Regions from separate parts of the Streptomyces sp. NPDC058525 genome, predicted to be linked through region 3. Evidence: riboswitches for the same ligand, from Rfam matches in the RefSeq annotation. Region 3 holds a riboswitch; each other region holds the start of a gene.

Region 1 (4,864 bases), on a different contig from region 3:
GCTGCCGCGGGCGGCGGTCGCCTTGTCCTGCAGCTTGTCCACGATGATGCAGTCACCGTCCGGTGCCAGGGAGACCGCGCCGGAGACCGACGCCAGGGCGGCCCCGATGCCCTGGCGCCTCAGCAGGTCGTTCTTCAGGCGCAGGTCGGCGGCGAGCTGGGCGGTGACCCCCGTCCAGGCGGCGTCGAAGAAGGCCTCGGCGCACTGTTCGAGGGTGTGGCGCACCCGCTGCCGTACGGCGGCCGGGTCCGCGAGCAGCCGTTCCGCGAAGGCCTCCTGGCGCGCGCCGCGGGCCTGGGCCAGGTCCAGGGCCCGCTCGCGCGCGCCGGGGTGCGTGAGCGGCGAAGGCGCGGCGAAGGGGACCCGGCTGCTTCCGCAGGTGGTGACGAGCGCGGCGGTCACGTACGTCTCGTCGTCGATCCGGTCCACGTCGTCCAACTCCTCGGCCAGCGTCGGCCGGGGTCGGGCGGGGAGCAGGAAGTCGGCCTGTGAGGAACGCCAGAGGAACTCCGCCTCCCGCAACCGCTCGGCCGGCTCCGGCGGGAGCCCGGCCCAGACCTCCCCGGCCCAGCCGGCGAGCTGCGGATGGTGGCCGGGTTCGGCCAGTACGTGCAGCATCGCGGTCAGCTCGGCCAGCGGGGAGGCGGCGAACCGCAGTTGCCCGGACCGCAGACCGCTGATGTCGATCCTCAAGGTCACCCCCTCATCATCACCGACCGGCCGGGCGGCGGCGGAACCGATTGACGGACACCGTCAACCGACGCGGCCGGTCCGGCGGCCGCACGCAGGGTGGGCGCCATGGCAACCACCACCACCCTCAAGGTCCGTCCCCGCGCCCTCGTCCGCGCCTCCGGAGGCCCCCGCTACGCCGTCGCGCTCGCCGTGGACGCGCTCGGCACCGGCCTGCTCAGGCCCTTCCTGCTGATCTACGGCGTGCTGGTGCTGAAGCTGTCCGCGCCGGCCACCGGCATCGCCATGACCGTCGGCGTCGTCGTGGGCCTGGTGTGCATGCCTGCGGTGGGCCGGTGGCTGGACCGCGGGGCACGCAGCGCGGTCGTGGCCGCGTCGATGCTGGTGCGGGTCCTGGGCGTGGCGCTGCTGCTGGCCACACCGGCGGGGTACGTCTGGCCGTTCGCGACGGCGGCCCTCTTCCTCGGGATCGGCAACCAGGCGTGGCCGGCCGCCCATGCGGCGCTCGTGGCCACGGTCGCCCACGGCCGGGAACGCGACGCCGCCCTCGCGGCCGGCCGCGCCCTGCGCAACGCCGGGCTGGGCGTGGGCGCGCTCCTCGCCACCGTCTGCCTGGCCGGCGGCGCCGCGGCCTTGCAGGTGCTGGCGGCCGTCACCGGGCTCGCCTATCTCACCGCGGCGGCCTTGGCGTGGTCGGTCCGGCTGCGCGCGCGGCCGGCCGCCGCCCAGGCCGGCGAAGGCGAAGGCGAAGGCGAAGGCGAGGGCGAAGGCCAGGGAGAGTGCGAGGGCGACGCCGGGCCCGCACCGCGGATTTGTGCGCTGCTCGCCGCCAACGTGGTCTACGTCTTCTGCCTCAACATCCCCGAAATCGCGCTCCCGCTGGTCCTGCTGACACAGCTGCACGCATCCCCGGTGTGGTCGGCGGCCATCTTCGTGGCCAACACGGTGCTGGTGGTCGCCCTACAGGTTCCGGTCACCGTCCTGCTGTCCCGCTTCCCCCGGCGGACCGTGCTGGCGCTGGCCGGCATCGTGCTCGCCGCGTCCTACCTCGGCTTCCTCGCGGCCACCTCGGCGGGACACGGCTGGGGCGCCCCGGCCGTCGCCGCGGTGTCCGTGCTCTGCACCCTCGGCGAGATCGTCTACGCCGGCAGCGCCACCGCGCTCGTCACCGCCCTGGCCCCGCCCCGGCTCCTGGGACGCACCCTCGCCCGCTTCGAACTCTCCTCGGGCTTCGGCCTCGCCGTCTCCCCGGCGGTCATCACCGCGCTCGCCCCGCACGGCCCGACCGCCCTGTGGGGCAGCCTGGCCGCCGCGACGCTCCTGTCCGCGGGCGCCGTCGCCACCGAGAAGGACCGGCAGACGCCCGTACGGTCCCGGACCGGCGTGAGCGTGCAGCCGGGTCCGTCGGCCCGGGCGGCAGGACCTTCGGCCCGTCCGTAGAGCCGAAGGTCACCCAATATGTTGTGCTGGCGTGTCGCCAGGACCCCCAGATGTAGTGTTGCCGCTGTCGGTTCGGCAGGCATTTCCGAAGCCCGCCGAGACAACAGGGAACCCGGTGCGAATCCGGGGCTGCCCCGCAACGGTGAGCGACCGCACGACGGTTGGAGCCCGATACCTGCCGGCACCTCGCGCGCATGTCCGCGTGATGGGGTCTCTACCGCCTCGTGGGAGGGCTGACGTGACACAGATCAACGCCGTGGACTCGGTGACCGAATACCTGGACCGCAGCGACTGGCGGGTCAACGCCAACGCGAACCAGGGCTACTCGCTGGGCGGGCTCATCCTGAACACCGCCGGGAAGGTCGTCGCCAACTACTGGCTCGACCAGGTGTACACCCCCGCCATCGGGCGTGCCCACCGCGACGGCGACTTCCACATCCACGACCTGGACATGCTCGCCGGCTACTGCGCGGGCTGGTCCCTGCGCACCCTGCTCGCCGAGGGTTTCAACGGCGTCCCCGGCCAGATCGACTCGGCCCCGCCCCGGCACTTCTCCTCGGCGGCCGGGCAGATCGTCAACTTCCTCGGCACCCTGCAGAACGAATGGGCCGGCGCCCAGGCGTTCAGCTCCTTCGACACCTACATGGCCCCCTTCGTGCGCAAGGACGCCATGACGTACGAGCGTGTGTACCAGTGCATGCAGGAGATGGTGCACAACCTCAACGTGCCCTCGCGCTGGGGCACCCAGACCCCCTTCACCAACCTCACCTTCGACTGGACCTGCCCCGCCGACCTGCGCGAGCAGGTACCGGTCATCGGCGGCGAGGAGATGGGCTTCACCTACGGCGAGCTGCAGGCCGAGATGGACCTGATCAACCGTGCCTACATCGAGGTCATGACCGCCGGGGACGCGACCGGGCGGGTCTTCACCTTCCCGATCCCCACGTACAACATCACCAAGGACTTCCCCTGGGAGAGCGAGAACGCCGGACGGCTCTTCGCGATGACCGCGAAGTACGGGCTGCCGTACTTCCAGAACTTCATCAACTCCGACCTCGAACCCGGCCAGATCCGCTCGATGTGCTGCCGTCTGCAACTCGACCTCACCCAGCTGCTCAAGCGCGGCAACGGCCTGTTCGGCAGCGCGGAGCAGACCGGCTCCCTCGGTGTGGTCACCGTCAACTGCGCCCGCCTGGGCCACTTGTACGCGGGTGACGAGCAGGGCCTGCTCGACGCCCTGGACCGGTTGCTGGAGCTCGCCCGGGACAGCCTGGAGACCAAGCGGATCACCGTGCAGGACCTGATCGACGGCGGCCTGTTCCCGTACACCAAGCGCTACCTCGGCACCCTGCGCAACCACTTCTCCACCATCGGCGTGAACGGCGTCAACGAGATGGTCCGCAACTTCACGCACGACGCGCACGACATCACCGCGCCCGAGGGGCACGCGCTCGCCCTGCGCCTCCTGGACCACGTCCGGGCCCGGATGGTCGAGTTCCAGGAGCAGACCGGCCACCTCTACAACCTGGAGGCCACCCCCGCCGAGGGCACCACCTACCGCTTCGCGAAGGAGGACCGCCGCCGCTTCCCCGGCATCCTGCAGGCCGGCACCCCCGAGAACCCGTACTACACCAACTCCTCCCAGCTGCCCGTCGGCTTCACCGACGACCCCTTCGAGGCACTGGAGCGACAGGACGAACTGCAGACCAGGTACACCGGTGGGACCGTACTCCACCTCTACATGTCGGAACGCGTCTCGACCGCCGAAGCCTGCCGCAGCCTGGTGCGCCGTTCCCTGGAGAGGTTCTCGCTGCCCTACCTCACCGTGACTCCCACCTTCTCCATCTGCCCCGAGCACGGCTACCTGGCCGGCGAGCACGCCACCTGCCCGACCTGCGACGGGGACTGCGAGGTGTGGACCCGCGTCATGGGCTACCACCGTCCGGTGGCCTCGTTCAACATCGGCAAGAAGGGCGAGCACGCCGAGCGCACCCACTTCCAGGAGAAGGCGTCGGCCCCGGCGTGATCCGGATCGGCGGCTGGTCCCGGCTCTCCACCTGCGACTGGCCCGGCAAACTGGTCACGACCGTCTTCTGCCAGGGCTGCCCCTGGAGATGCGGCTACTGCCACAACCCGGAGCTGCTCGACCCGCGCGGGCCGACCGAGGTGCGGTGGGAGACGGTCACGGCCCACCTCGAACGCCGTCGGGGCCTGCTGGACGGAGTCGTCTTCTCCGGCGGCGAACCGCTGCTCCAGCCGAACCTCGTCGAGGCGATGCGCGCGGTGCGGGCCCTGGGCCACGGCGTGGGCCTGCACACCGGCGGCGGCTACCCGCGCCGTTTCGCGCAGGTGCTCGACGAGGGCCTGGTGGACTGGGTCGGCTTCGACATCAAGGCCGCCCCCGAGTCCTACGCCCGCGTCACGGGGGTGCGGGGCAGCGCGAAACCCGCCCTGCGCAGCCTCCGCCTCCTCCTCGACGCAGGGGTCCCGCACCAGCTGCGCACGACGGTCGACCCGGCGCTGCTCGACGACGGGGACGTCGCCGACCTGGAGTCGTGGCTGGCCGGGCACGGGCTCCACGATCACGTACGGCAGGAGGCGCGTGCCGTGTGAGGTTCAGCGGGCGAACCTCGACCGCAGGGCGTCCCGGGTGGCCACGTACCCTTCAAGGTCGCCGGCGAAGGCCGCGGCGTCCTTCGACGCCAGGGCCCGCTGGATCCGGATTCCCTCGTCC
Region 2 (4,864 bases), on a different contig from region 3:
TTCAGGTGGGCTTCAGCATCCGCTCAGCATGCTCTGCAACGAGCCGGGCGCCGTGCCTGGTTGTGCCTGAGGAGTCCTGGTATGTCTGAATCCTTCCCGCCGTCCGAGCAGCCCGGGCAGGCCCCGCCGCCCGCGAACGCCCCGCAGTCCGGCGCGCGCAAGCGCGTGGACCTGGGGCGCCTGGTGCCCCGGCGCAAGGGCGCCCGGTGGGCGGCGCTGGGCGCGGCCGTGGTGATCGTCGGCGGTGTGGCGGTGGCGGTGGCCGTGGACGAGCACCACGACGAGCGGAGGGCCGGGTTCCGCTTCGGCTGGGCCGAGCGCGGCCCCGAGGGCGGCGAGCGGCGCGGTCCGGCGGCCGGCGGCGAGCACGGCGAGCGGGTGTTCGGCGACACCGAGAACCGCAAGCACCCCAAGGACCTCAAGGTGTTCAAGGAGATGCGGGAAGGGGCCCCGAACCCGCGCGCCGCCGAAGAGGGTCCCGCGGGCTCCGCGAAGACCGCCCCCGCGCCCCTGCCCTCGCTGGCCATCGGGCAGGCGGCCGACAAGGCGGCCGGGGCGGTGGACGGCGGCAAGGTGGAGAGCATCCGCGTGGTCGCCCAGGAGGGCGGCGGCAGCGCGTGGCTGGCCGTCGTACTCGGACCGGACGGCGTCCGGCACGCGGTCACGGTCTCCGGCACGGACGGCACCGTCACCAGCAACGTCCCCGTCAACCGGCCGTAGCCGGGCGGGCGTAGGCGGGCGGGGGCGTCGTCGGGCGGCGCGGCTCAGCCGCGTTCGGCCGCGACCGGGTACGGCACGAAGCTGCTGCTGTTCTCGTCGACGGCGAGGGCCCGGCCGAGGGGCGGCACGGCCCGCTGCGGGCAGTCGAGGCGTTCGCAGAGGCGGCAGCCCATGCCGATCGGGGTGTCGGCGGAGGTCTTGCCGAGGTCGAGGCCGTCGGAGTAGACGAGCCGGGAGGCGTGCCGGATCTCGCAGCCCAGGCCGATCGCGAAGGTCTTGCCCGGTTCGCCCCAGCCGCCGCGGTGGCGGGTGACGGCGCGGGCGGTCCACAGATGGCGCTGTCCGTCGGGCATGGCGGCGACCTGCACGTGGATGCGGCCGGGCGCGGCGAAGGCCTCGTACACGTTCCACAGCGGGCAGGTGCCGCCGGCGCGGGAGAAGTGGAATCCGGTCGCCGACTGTCGCTTGGACATGTTGCCCGCCCGGTCGACCCGTACGAAGGAGAAGGGCACCCCGCGCAGCCGGGGGCGTTGCAGGGTGCTCAGCCGGTGGCAGACGGTCTCGTAGCCGAGGCCGAAGCGGTCCGTGAGCCGCTCGATGTCGTAGCGGAACTCCTCGGCGGCCGTGTGGAAGGCGCCGTACGGGAGGATCAGCGCGGCGGCGAAGTAGTTGGCGATGCCGATCCGGGCCAGGGCGTGGGCGGGGGAGTCCGCCGGGAAGTCCTCGGCCGCCAGCCGGTCGAGCTCCTGCCCGTACTCCAGCAGCGCCAGCTGGGTGGCCATCCGGAAGGCCTGCTGGCCCGGCCGCAGCCGGCTCGACACGTGCAGGACCCGGCTCGTCGCGTCGTAGTGGTGCAGCCGGTCCGAATCGGCCGCGAGGCGCACCCCGTGCCGGTCCAGGAGCCGCGCCGACAGGGCGCGTACGACGTCCCCCGGGCGGATCCCGATCTCGCGGGCCAGCGACTCGGCGGCGAGATCGGTGTCGTGGAGGTAGTTCTGCCGCCGGTAGAAGAACTCGCGGATCTCCTCGTGCGGCGAGCGCGGCCCCTCCGCCGCGCCGTCCCGGCCGTCCGCGTCCCCGGCGAGCCGCTCGGCGAGCAGCTGGGAGCGCCGGCCGAGGTCCAGCAGCACCCCGGCGACGGCGGGCATCCGGGTGGCCAGCTCCGCCAGGTCCGACGGGGACACCCGGGCCTCGGCGACCTCGGTGGCGAGGGCCTCGCGCAGGTCGGCCAGCAGCCGGCTGGTGTCGCGCTCCGAGAAGAAGCCGGGATCGACGCCGAAGGCCTCGGTCAGCCGCAGCAGCACGGGCACGGTGAGCGGCCGCGAGTCGTGTTCCATCTGGTTCAGGTAGCTCGGCGAGATCGCGAGGACGCGCGCCAGCTCGGCCTGGCTCATCCGGCGCTCCTCGCGCAGCCGCCGCAGTCTGGCCCCCGCGTACGTCTTGCCCACCGCGCTCCCCCTCCGTGTGACCGGGACGCCGCAACCCTACGCGGGATCCCGGCGCCGCAGGTCTTTGCAAACTTGGCAAAAACACCTCCTGGGATTCGCAGAACTTGGCATGCGTGCCTCTTCACCGGCCGCGGACGAGCGGTCCACGGGGACGATGACGGTCTTGGCAAGGGGGCGCCGTGTCCCATGTCACCGTCCGGCATGTGAGCCGCTGTACCGGTCCTCCAGGACCTGCGCATACGCTGATCGACAGCAGCTGGTTCGCCCCGTCCGCCAGACGGGATGCGTCGTAAGAGGGAACCCGGTGGGAATCCGGGACTGCCCCGCAGCGGTGAGCGGGAACGACCGCCGTCATACGCACTGGACCCGGACGGGTCTGGGAAGCGACGGCCAGTAGGTGTCTGCCCCAACGGCAGACGTGCCCGCAAGTCCGAAGACCTGCCCGTTGCCCGCGCACGCACAGCCGTGCGCGGACATCCCGGTGACCTCGTGGGCGGGTCGGCGAACAGATCTCGACGGCAGCAGCGGCGCATCGCGCCCCGGCGGACCGTCAGGTCCGTGACCCCTTCGCGCTCCACGTCCCGCCACCGGGACTCATGGAGACAAGCTCGCGAAGGAGAGTTCCGTGACAACCGAGTCCGCGACCGCGGCCGTAGAGGCCACCGTGTACGGCTACCCCCGCCAGGGGCAGAACCGTGAACTGAAGAAGGCCATCGAGGGCTACTGGAAGGGCCGCGTCAGCGCCGAAGCCCTCCACGAGACCGCCGCACTCCTGCGCCGGACCAACTGGGGCCGGCTGGCCGACGCCGGCATCACCGAGGTCCCCACCGGCGACTTCTCGTACTACGACCACGTCCTCGACACCAGCGTCATGGTCGGCGCCGTCCCCGCCCGCCACCGCGCCGCGGTCGCCGCCGACGCCCTCGACGGCTACTTCGCCATGGCTCGCGGCACCCAGGACGTGGCGCCGCTGGAGATGACCAAGTGGTTCGACACCAACTACCACTACCTGGTGCCGGAACTCGGGCCCGACACCCGCTTCACCGCCGACTCCACCCGGCAGGTCGCCGAACTGAAGGAAGCCCTGGCCCTCGGCCTGAAGGCCCGCCCGGTGCTCGTCGGACCGGTCACCTACCTGCTGCTCGCCAAGCCCGCCCCCGGCGTGGCCGAGGACTTCCAGCCGATCACCCTGCTCGACCGGCTGCTGCCCGTGTACGCCCAGGTCCTCGCCAACCTGCGCGCCGCCGGAGCCGAATGGGTCCAGCTGGACGAACCCGCCCTCGTGGCGGACCGCTCCCCGGCCGAACTGGGCGTCGCCGCACGGGCCTACCGCGAGCTCGGCGGACTCGACCAAGCCGAGCGGCCCAAGCTGCTGGTCGCCTCGTACTTCGACCGGCTCGGCGAGGCCCTGCCCGTGCTGGCCAAGGCCCCCGTGGAAGGACTCGCGCTCGACTTCACCGAGCGGGCGGCCGCCAACCTCGACGACCTCGCGGCGGTGGGCGGACTCCCCGGCAAGCGCCTGGTCGCGGGCGTGGTCAACGGCCGCAACATCTGGATCAACGACTACGAGAAGTCCCTCACCACCCTCGGCACCCTGCTCGGCCTCGCCGACCGCGTCGACGTCGCCGCGTCCTGCTCCCTGCTCCACGTACCGCTGGACGCGGGCGCCGAACGGGACATCGACCCGCAGATCCGCCGCTGGCTGGCCTTCGCCCGCCAGAAGACCGCCGAGATCACCACCCTCGCCCGCGGCCTCGCCCGGGGCACCGGAGCCATCGCGGCCGAACTCGCCGCCAACCGCGCCGACCTGGCCTCCCGTGCGAACTCCGCGATCACCCACGACCCGGCCGTACGGGCCCGGACCGCGGCCGTCACCGACACCGACGGCCGCCGCTCCCAGCCGTACGAGCAGCGTGCGGCGGCCCAGCGGGCCCACCTGGGGCTGCCGCTGCTGCCCACGACGACCATCGGCTCCTTCCCGCAGACCGCCGAACTGCGCACCGCCCGCGCCGACCTGCGCGCCGGGCGGCTCGACGAAGCCGGCTACGAGAGCCGCATCGAGGCCGAGATCCGCGAGGTGCTCTCCTTCCAGGAGAAGACCGGCATCGACGTCCTCGTGCACGGCGAGCCCGAACGCAACGACATGGTCCAGTACTTCGCGGAGCAGCTCACCGGATACCTGGCCACTCAGCACGGCTGGGTCCAGTCCTACGGCACCCGCTACGTGCGGCCGCCGGTCCTGGCCGGGGACATCTCTCGTCCGGAGCCGATGACCGTGCGCTGGACGACGTACGCGCAGTCGCAGACGGCCAAGCCGGTCAAGGGCATGCTGACCGGCCCCGTCACCATGCTCGCCTGGTCCTTCGTACGCGACGACCAGCCGCTCGGCGACACCGCCCGGCAGGTCGCGCTCGCCTTGCGCGACGAGGTGAACGACCTGGAGGCCGCCGGTACTTCGGTGATCCAGGTCGACGAGCCCGCCCTGCGCGAGACGCTGCCGCTGCGGGCGGCCGACCACGCCGCGTACCTGGCCTGGGCGACGGAGTCCTTCCGTCTCTCCACCAGCGGTGTCCGGCCGGACACCCAGATCCACACCCACATGTGCTACGCGGAGTTCGGCGACATCGTCGAGGCCATCGAGGCCCTCGACGCCGACGTCATCAGCCTGGAGGCGGCCCGCTCCCACATGCAGGTGG
Region 3 (4,864 bases):
ACTGGTTCACCGCCTGGGACCGGCTCGGGCAGGTCCGTACGCCCACGCTCGCGGCCGTCTCCGGCTACGCGCTCGGCGGCGGGTGCGAACTCGCGATGCTCTGCGACATCCTGCTCGCCTCCGACACCGCCGTGTTCGGGCAGCCGGAGATCAAGCTCGGTGTCATTCCCGGTATCGGCGGCTCCCAGCGGCTCACCCGGGCCGTCGGCAAGGCCAAGGCCATGGAGCTCTGCCTGACCGGGCGCACCATGGGGGCGGAGGAGGCCGAGCGTGCCGGGCTGGTCTCGCGGATCGTTCCGGCCGACGAGCTGCTCGCCGAGGCGCTCTCCGTGGCCGAGACCGTCGCCGGGATGTCGAAGCCGGTCGCGATGATGGCCAAGGAGGCCGTGAACCGGGCCTTCGAGACCACCCTCACCGAGGGCGTCCGCTTCGAACGGCGGCTGTTCCACGCGGTGTTCGCGACCGCCGATCAGAAGGAGGGCATGACCGCCTTCGTGGACAAGCGCCCGGCGCACTTCACGCACGGCTGAGGCCGCGGGCGGGTCCGGGGGCCGCGGGTCCGGTCGCCGGTGCGGACAGGTGCGGGGCCCTCCCCGGAGGGAAGGGCCCCGCACCCCGCCGGATCAGGCGCCCCAGCGCAGGGCGATGGTGTCGCCCACGTTGATCACCTTGTTGCGGGCGGCGCCGGCGAAGGCGGAGCCGTCGACGCTGACCTTCCAGGTGTTCGAGCCGCTGTTGGCCTTGCCGTTGACGGCGGTGATGGTGCCGGTTCCCGAGGAGGGGGTCACGCTCGTGACGCAGCCGGCCGGAGTGGCCCCGCCGGCCGCGGCGTTCAGGACGTCGCCGAGCGTGGTCGTCGTACCGGTCGGGGTGAAGGCGACGGAGCAGACCTTCAGGCCGCCGGCGCCGTCGTCGACGGTGAGGGCCAGCTTGGTGGCGGTGCCGGCGGTGAAGGAGCCCGCGGAGACCCACTGCGGGGCGCCCGGGGTGACCGGGACCGGCGGGGCCGTCGTGAACCCGCCGCCGACCACGGCGCGCAGGGCGTCGATGGAGGCGTAGGCGGTCGGGGTGGTGTCGGCCGGCTTGTACTTGAAGCCGCCCGCCGGGTTGAACTGGTTGGCGATCAGGAAGTCGATCGGGGTCTTGCCGGAGGGGGTCAGGAAGTCGCCGGTCTGCGGGTTGATGCCGCAGGCGTTGAGCCCGGCGACGCCCCAGCCGTTGGAGCTGGTGTTGACCCCGTAGAGGGAGTTGAACGCGCCGGTGGTGGCGAGCCTGCCCTTGAGGAAGTTCTTGCCCTGGACCACGTCGGGGTCGGTGTTGGGGACGCCCGAGACGCACAGGGCGGCCATCGCCGCTCCGGTCATGTCCACGTCGCCCTGGGCGGCCAGCGCGGTGGGGTTGCCCTCGGCCTTGCTGAAGGTCCAGCCGCCGTCGTTGTGCTGGTTGGCCCGGATCCGGGCGACCATCGAGTCGGTCAGCGCCTGCGGGATCCGCGTGCCGCCGGCCTGCGTCTTGGCGCCGCCGAGCGAGAGCGCCGCGAAGACGGTGCCGTTGAAGTTGCCGGACGGGCCGAAGTAGCCCGCCTCGGCGGTCTGCCAGTAGGAGTAGACGTTGGCTATGAGGTTCCTCGAGTCCGAGACGCGCGCCGGGTCGATGCCCGCCGCGTACGCGTTCAGCGTGCCGCGCTCGTAGTCGGTGACCACGGGGGTGGCGGACGGCCAGCCGGGCGTCGAGAGCAGGTTGCGGTAGACGGTCCGGGCGTTCTTCGTCGTGTCACCGCCCGGGGCCACGTCGACGACGGCCGTACCGGCCGCGGCGAAGGCGCTGAACGCCCACTCGTTGGACAGTCCGGCACCGGCGTACGAACCGTCCGCCGCCTGGAGGGACTTGAGGTAGGCGACGCCGTTCGTCTTGGAGGTGGCGATCTGCGCGGGCGTCGAGGTCGCGAACGCGGGCAGCGCGGTGAGGGCGAAGGCGCCGAGCGCCGCGGGCACGGCGAGCGCGAGGCGGCGGGAGGTACGGGGACGGGACATGGCCTGCTCCTGGAATCGGCGGACGCCGGCCGGGCCTTGGCTCCACCGGCCCTGTTCGGACGCGGGCGGGCATGGCTGAGGCCGCCGTCCGCAGCGCGTGGTACGGCTTCTCTGTGTGCGTTGCCGTATGGGCATTCGGGCTCGGGAACGGCCCCCGCCGTCCCACACCGCTGCGCGTCAGCCCCGGATTCTCACCAGGTTCCCCCATGTGGCAGCCCTGGACGCTACCCGAGTGATCAAGGGTCCGCCAGCAGCCGGATCGAGGGGCGCTGGAGACCCCCGGGCAGTGAGACGGACACCACCTTGACGGTCCGCACGGATCCGTGTTGCACTCCGGCTGATAAGCACTCAGCACCAGGGGAAGCCGGTCGAATTCCGGCGCTGACCCGCAACCGTAGGCCCGGCACCGTCCCGGGCGAGCCGGATCACCTGGAGCGGATCACAGTACGAAGAGCGCCGTCGCGGACTACGGCGTGGTCGTCACCGCCTCCTCACGGCGCAGTCGTGCGGGGGCGCGTCGCCACGCTGCGAACCCGCCCGGCAGAGACGAGGGGCCGCGGTGGGGACCGAACAGCAGGATGAACGGCATACGCACACCAGACGGCGGCTGCTGTCCCTGGCGACCGCGGCCTTCCTGACGCTCGGTGCGGGAGTGGCGTTCCTCACGGTGCCGACCGCCGCCAACGCCGACCCCATCGAGCAGTGCACGGCCACCACCGGCGCGGTCGTCGCCGTCGACTTCGGCCCGTTCGGCGGCAAGGTCGAGCGGGGCTGCGACACCACGCCCACCACGGGCTACGAGCTGCTGCGGACGGCCGGGTTCGGCCTGGACGGCACCGAGCACGACGGTGACGCCTTCGTGTGCCGCATCGGCTTCGGCGCCTTCAACTCCGGGGTGAAGTACCCCACTCCGGACAAGGAGGACTGCGTCCTCACCCCGCAGGCCACCGCCTACTGGTCGTACTGGCACGCCTCGCCGGGCGAGAAGAAGTGGACCTACAGCTCGTTCGGCGCCCAGGCCCGCAACCCGAAGCCCGGCGACGTGGACGCCTGGGTCTTCGGCGGGACCGATGTCGGCGGCACCTCCGGCAAGCCCACCTTCTCCCCCGACGACGTGCGGGCCGGCGGCGCGGGCCCCTCGCCCGACCCCACCGGCCCGAAGCCGCCGGAGGTACCGCCGGGCGCGGTCGACCTCCCCGCCGCCACCCGCTGGCTGACCGGCAGGCTGATCGACGGCGAGCGCGTCCTCAAGGCTGACTCCACCGACCCGGACTACCTCGCGACCACCGAGGTGGTCTACGCCCTGGCCGCGACCGACCCCAAGAGCCCCGCCGCCCAGAAGGCCGCCGCCTTCCTCGCCACCCCCGCGCACACGGAGGCGTACGCCTACCCGGCCGGCAAGGACCAGGCCCCCGACGCCACCGCCGCGGCCCGCCTCGCGCTCGTCGCCGAGGCCACCGGCAAGGACCCCCGCGCCTTCGGCGGACGCGACCTGCTCGGCGACCTCGTGAAGTACGTCTGCACCAGCGGAGCCGACGCCCCCGAGCCGGTCCCCGGCTGCCTCACCAAGGGCGACTTCCGCACCCCGTACCAGGCCGAGGGCCAGGCCCTGGCCGTGATCGCCCTGCTGAACGGCGGGGTGACACCGCCCGCGGACGCCGTGAACCGGCTGACCGCCTTCCAGTGCGAGGACGGCGGCTTCAGCGGCATGCTGCTGCGCGCCGGGGAATGGTGCGACAGCGACGCGGCCTCCACCGGGCTGATGTCCCTGGCCCTCAAGCGGGCCGGCGGCCACGACGCGGCCGTGGCCAAGGGCCGCGCGTACCTGAAGACGGCCCAGTTCCCGACCGGGTCCCTGCCGGCCGCCTCGTACACCACGGTCGGCAGCGCCTTCGCCACCGGCGTGGGCGCCCAGGCCATGCGCGCGCTCGGTGACCCGCTGTTCGCCGACGCCGCCGTCTCCTGGCTGTCCAGGGAGCAGCTGATGCCCGACGGCCCCTTCCCGTTCGAGGAGCCGGAGACCAACCCGGTGCTGATGGCCACCACCGCGGCCACCATCGCCGGCGCCAAGACGGACCTCGTGGCGCTCACCACGAAGAAGCCCGTCCCGCCGAAGCCGTCCCCGGACCCGACGCAGCCGTCCCCGGACCCCACACAGCCCGTGCCCGGTGAGGGGCCCGACCTGAAGAAGGGCTCGGCCTACCTCACCGACCGGACCCGCCTGGTCCTGGGCCGGTACTACGAGAACAGCCCCGGCAGCGGCTTCGCCGACTACGGCCTGACCATCGACGGCGCCTACGCGCTCGCCGCCACCGGCGAGGACAACACCGCCCTGCGCAACATCGTCGACTTCCTCGACAAGGGCGGCAAGGACGGCAAGGGCCGCGGCGTCCACGACTGGACCCGGATCGGTACGAAGTACGCGGGCGGCGGCTCCATCGGCAAGACGGCCGTCCTCGCGGAGGCCGTGGGCCGCGACCCCCGGAACTTCGGCGGCCAGAACCTGATCGCCGAACTCGCCAAGGCCGTCTGCCCGGCCAAGTCCCCGAAGCCGGACCGCTCCTGCGCCGACAAGGGCGCCTACACCAACGCCACGTCCGTCTTCTCCCAGTCCCTCGGCGTCATCGCCCAGGTCCGCGCGGGCGAGACGGCCGCCGCGGGAGAGCCGATCGCCTACCTGAAGAGCCTCCAGGAGCCCTCGGGTGCCTGGCCCAGCCTGATCGGCGAGCCCAGCCAGGCCGAGGTGGACTCCACCGCCATGGCCGCGATGGCCCTGGACCTGCTGCCGGACGCCGCCTCGCAGGCCGCGGTGGACAAGGCGCTCGCCTGGC

Evidence for each region. Region 3 has a riboswitch for cobalamin ahead of ACFWP3_RS12375 (prenyltransferase/squalene oxidase repeat-containing protein). Riboswitches for the same ligand answer to the same signal wherever they lie in the genome.
Region 1: it holds a riboswitch for cobalamin, as region 3 does, so the genes downstream of both, ACFWP3_RS01425 (ribonucleoside triphosphate reductase) here and ACFWP3_RS12375 (prenyltransferase/squalene oxidase repeat-containing protein) in region 3, are expected to answer to the same signal.
Region 2: it holds a riboswitch for cobalamin, as region 3 does, so the genes downstream of both, metE (5-methyltetrahydropteroyltriglutamate--homocysteine S-methyltransferase) here and ACFWP3_RS12375 (prenyltransferase/squalene oxidase repeat-containing protein) in region 3, are expected to answer to the same signal.

The regions. Positions count from the first base shown of each region.
Region 1 covers NZ_JBHXNP010000002.1:28,509-33,372, reverse strand. The annotation lists gene ACFWP3_RS01435 (DUF5937 family protein) at 1-699, opposite strand, end outside; gene ACFWP3_RS01430 (MFS transporter) at 799-2,130, shown strand; cobalamin riboswitch at 2,182-2,328, shown strand; gene ACFWP3_RS01425 (ribonucleoside triphosphate reductase) at 2,369-4,156, shown strand; gene ACFWP3_RS01420 (anaerobic ribonucleoside-triphosphate reductase activating protein) at 4,153-4,743, shown strand; gene ACFWP3_RS01415 (tetratricopeptide repeat protein) at 4,747-4,864, opposite strand, start outside.
Region 2 covers NZ_JBHXNP010000084.1:13,547-18,410, forward strand. The annotation lists gene ACFWP3_RS30900 (hypothetical protein) at 82-720, shown strand; gene ACFWP3_RS30905 (short-chain fatty acyl-CoA regulator family protein) at 765-2,168, opposite strand; cobalamin riboswitch at 2,409-2,629, shown strand; gene metE (5-methyltetrahydropteroyltriglutamate--homocysteine S-methyltransferase) at 2,794-4,864, shown strand, end outside.
Region 3 covers NZ_JBHXNP010000019.1:22,674-27,537, reverse strand. The annotation lists gene ACFWP3_RS12385 (enoyl-CoA hydratase) at 1-530, shown strand, start outside; gene ACFWP3_RS12380 (hypothetical protein) at 624-2,033, opposite strand; cobalamin riboswitch at 2,142-2,280, opposite strand; cobalamin riboswitch at 2,346-2,485, shown strand; gene ACFWP3_RS12375 (prenyltransferase/squalene oxidase repeat-containing protein) at 2,593-4,864, shown strand, end outside.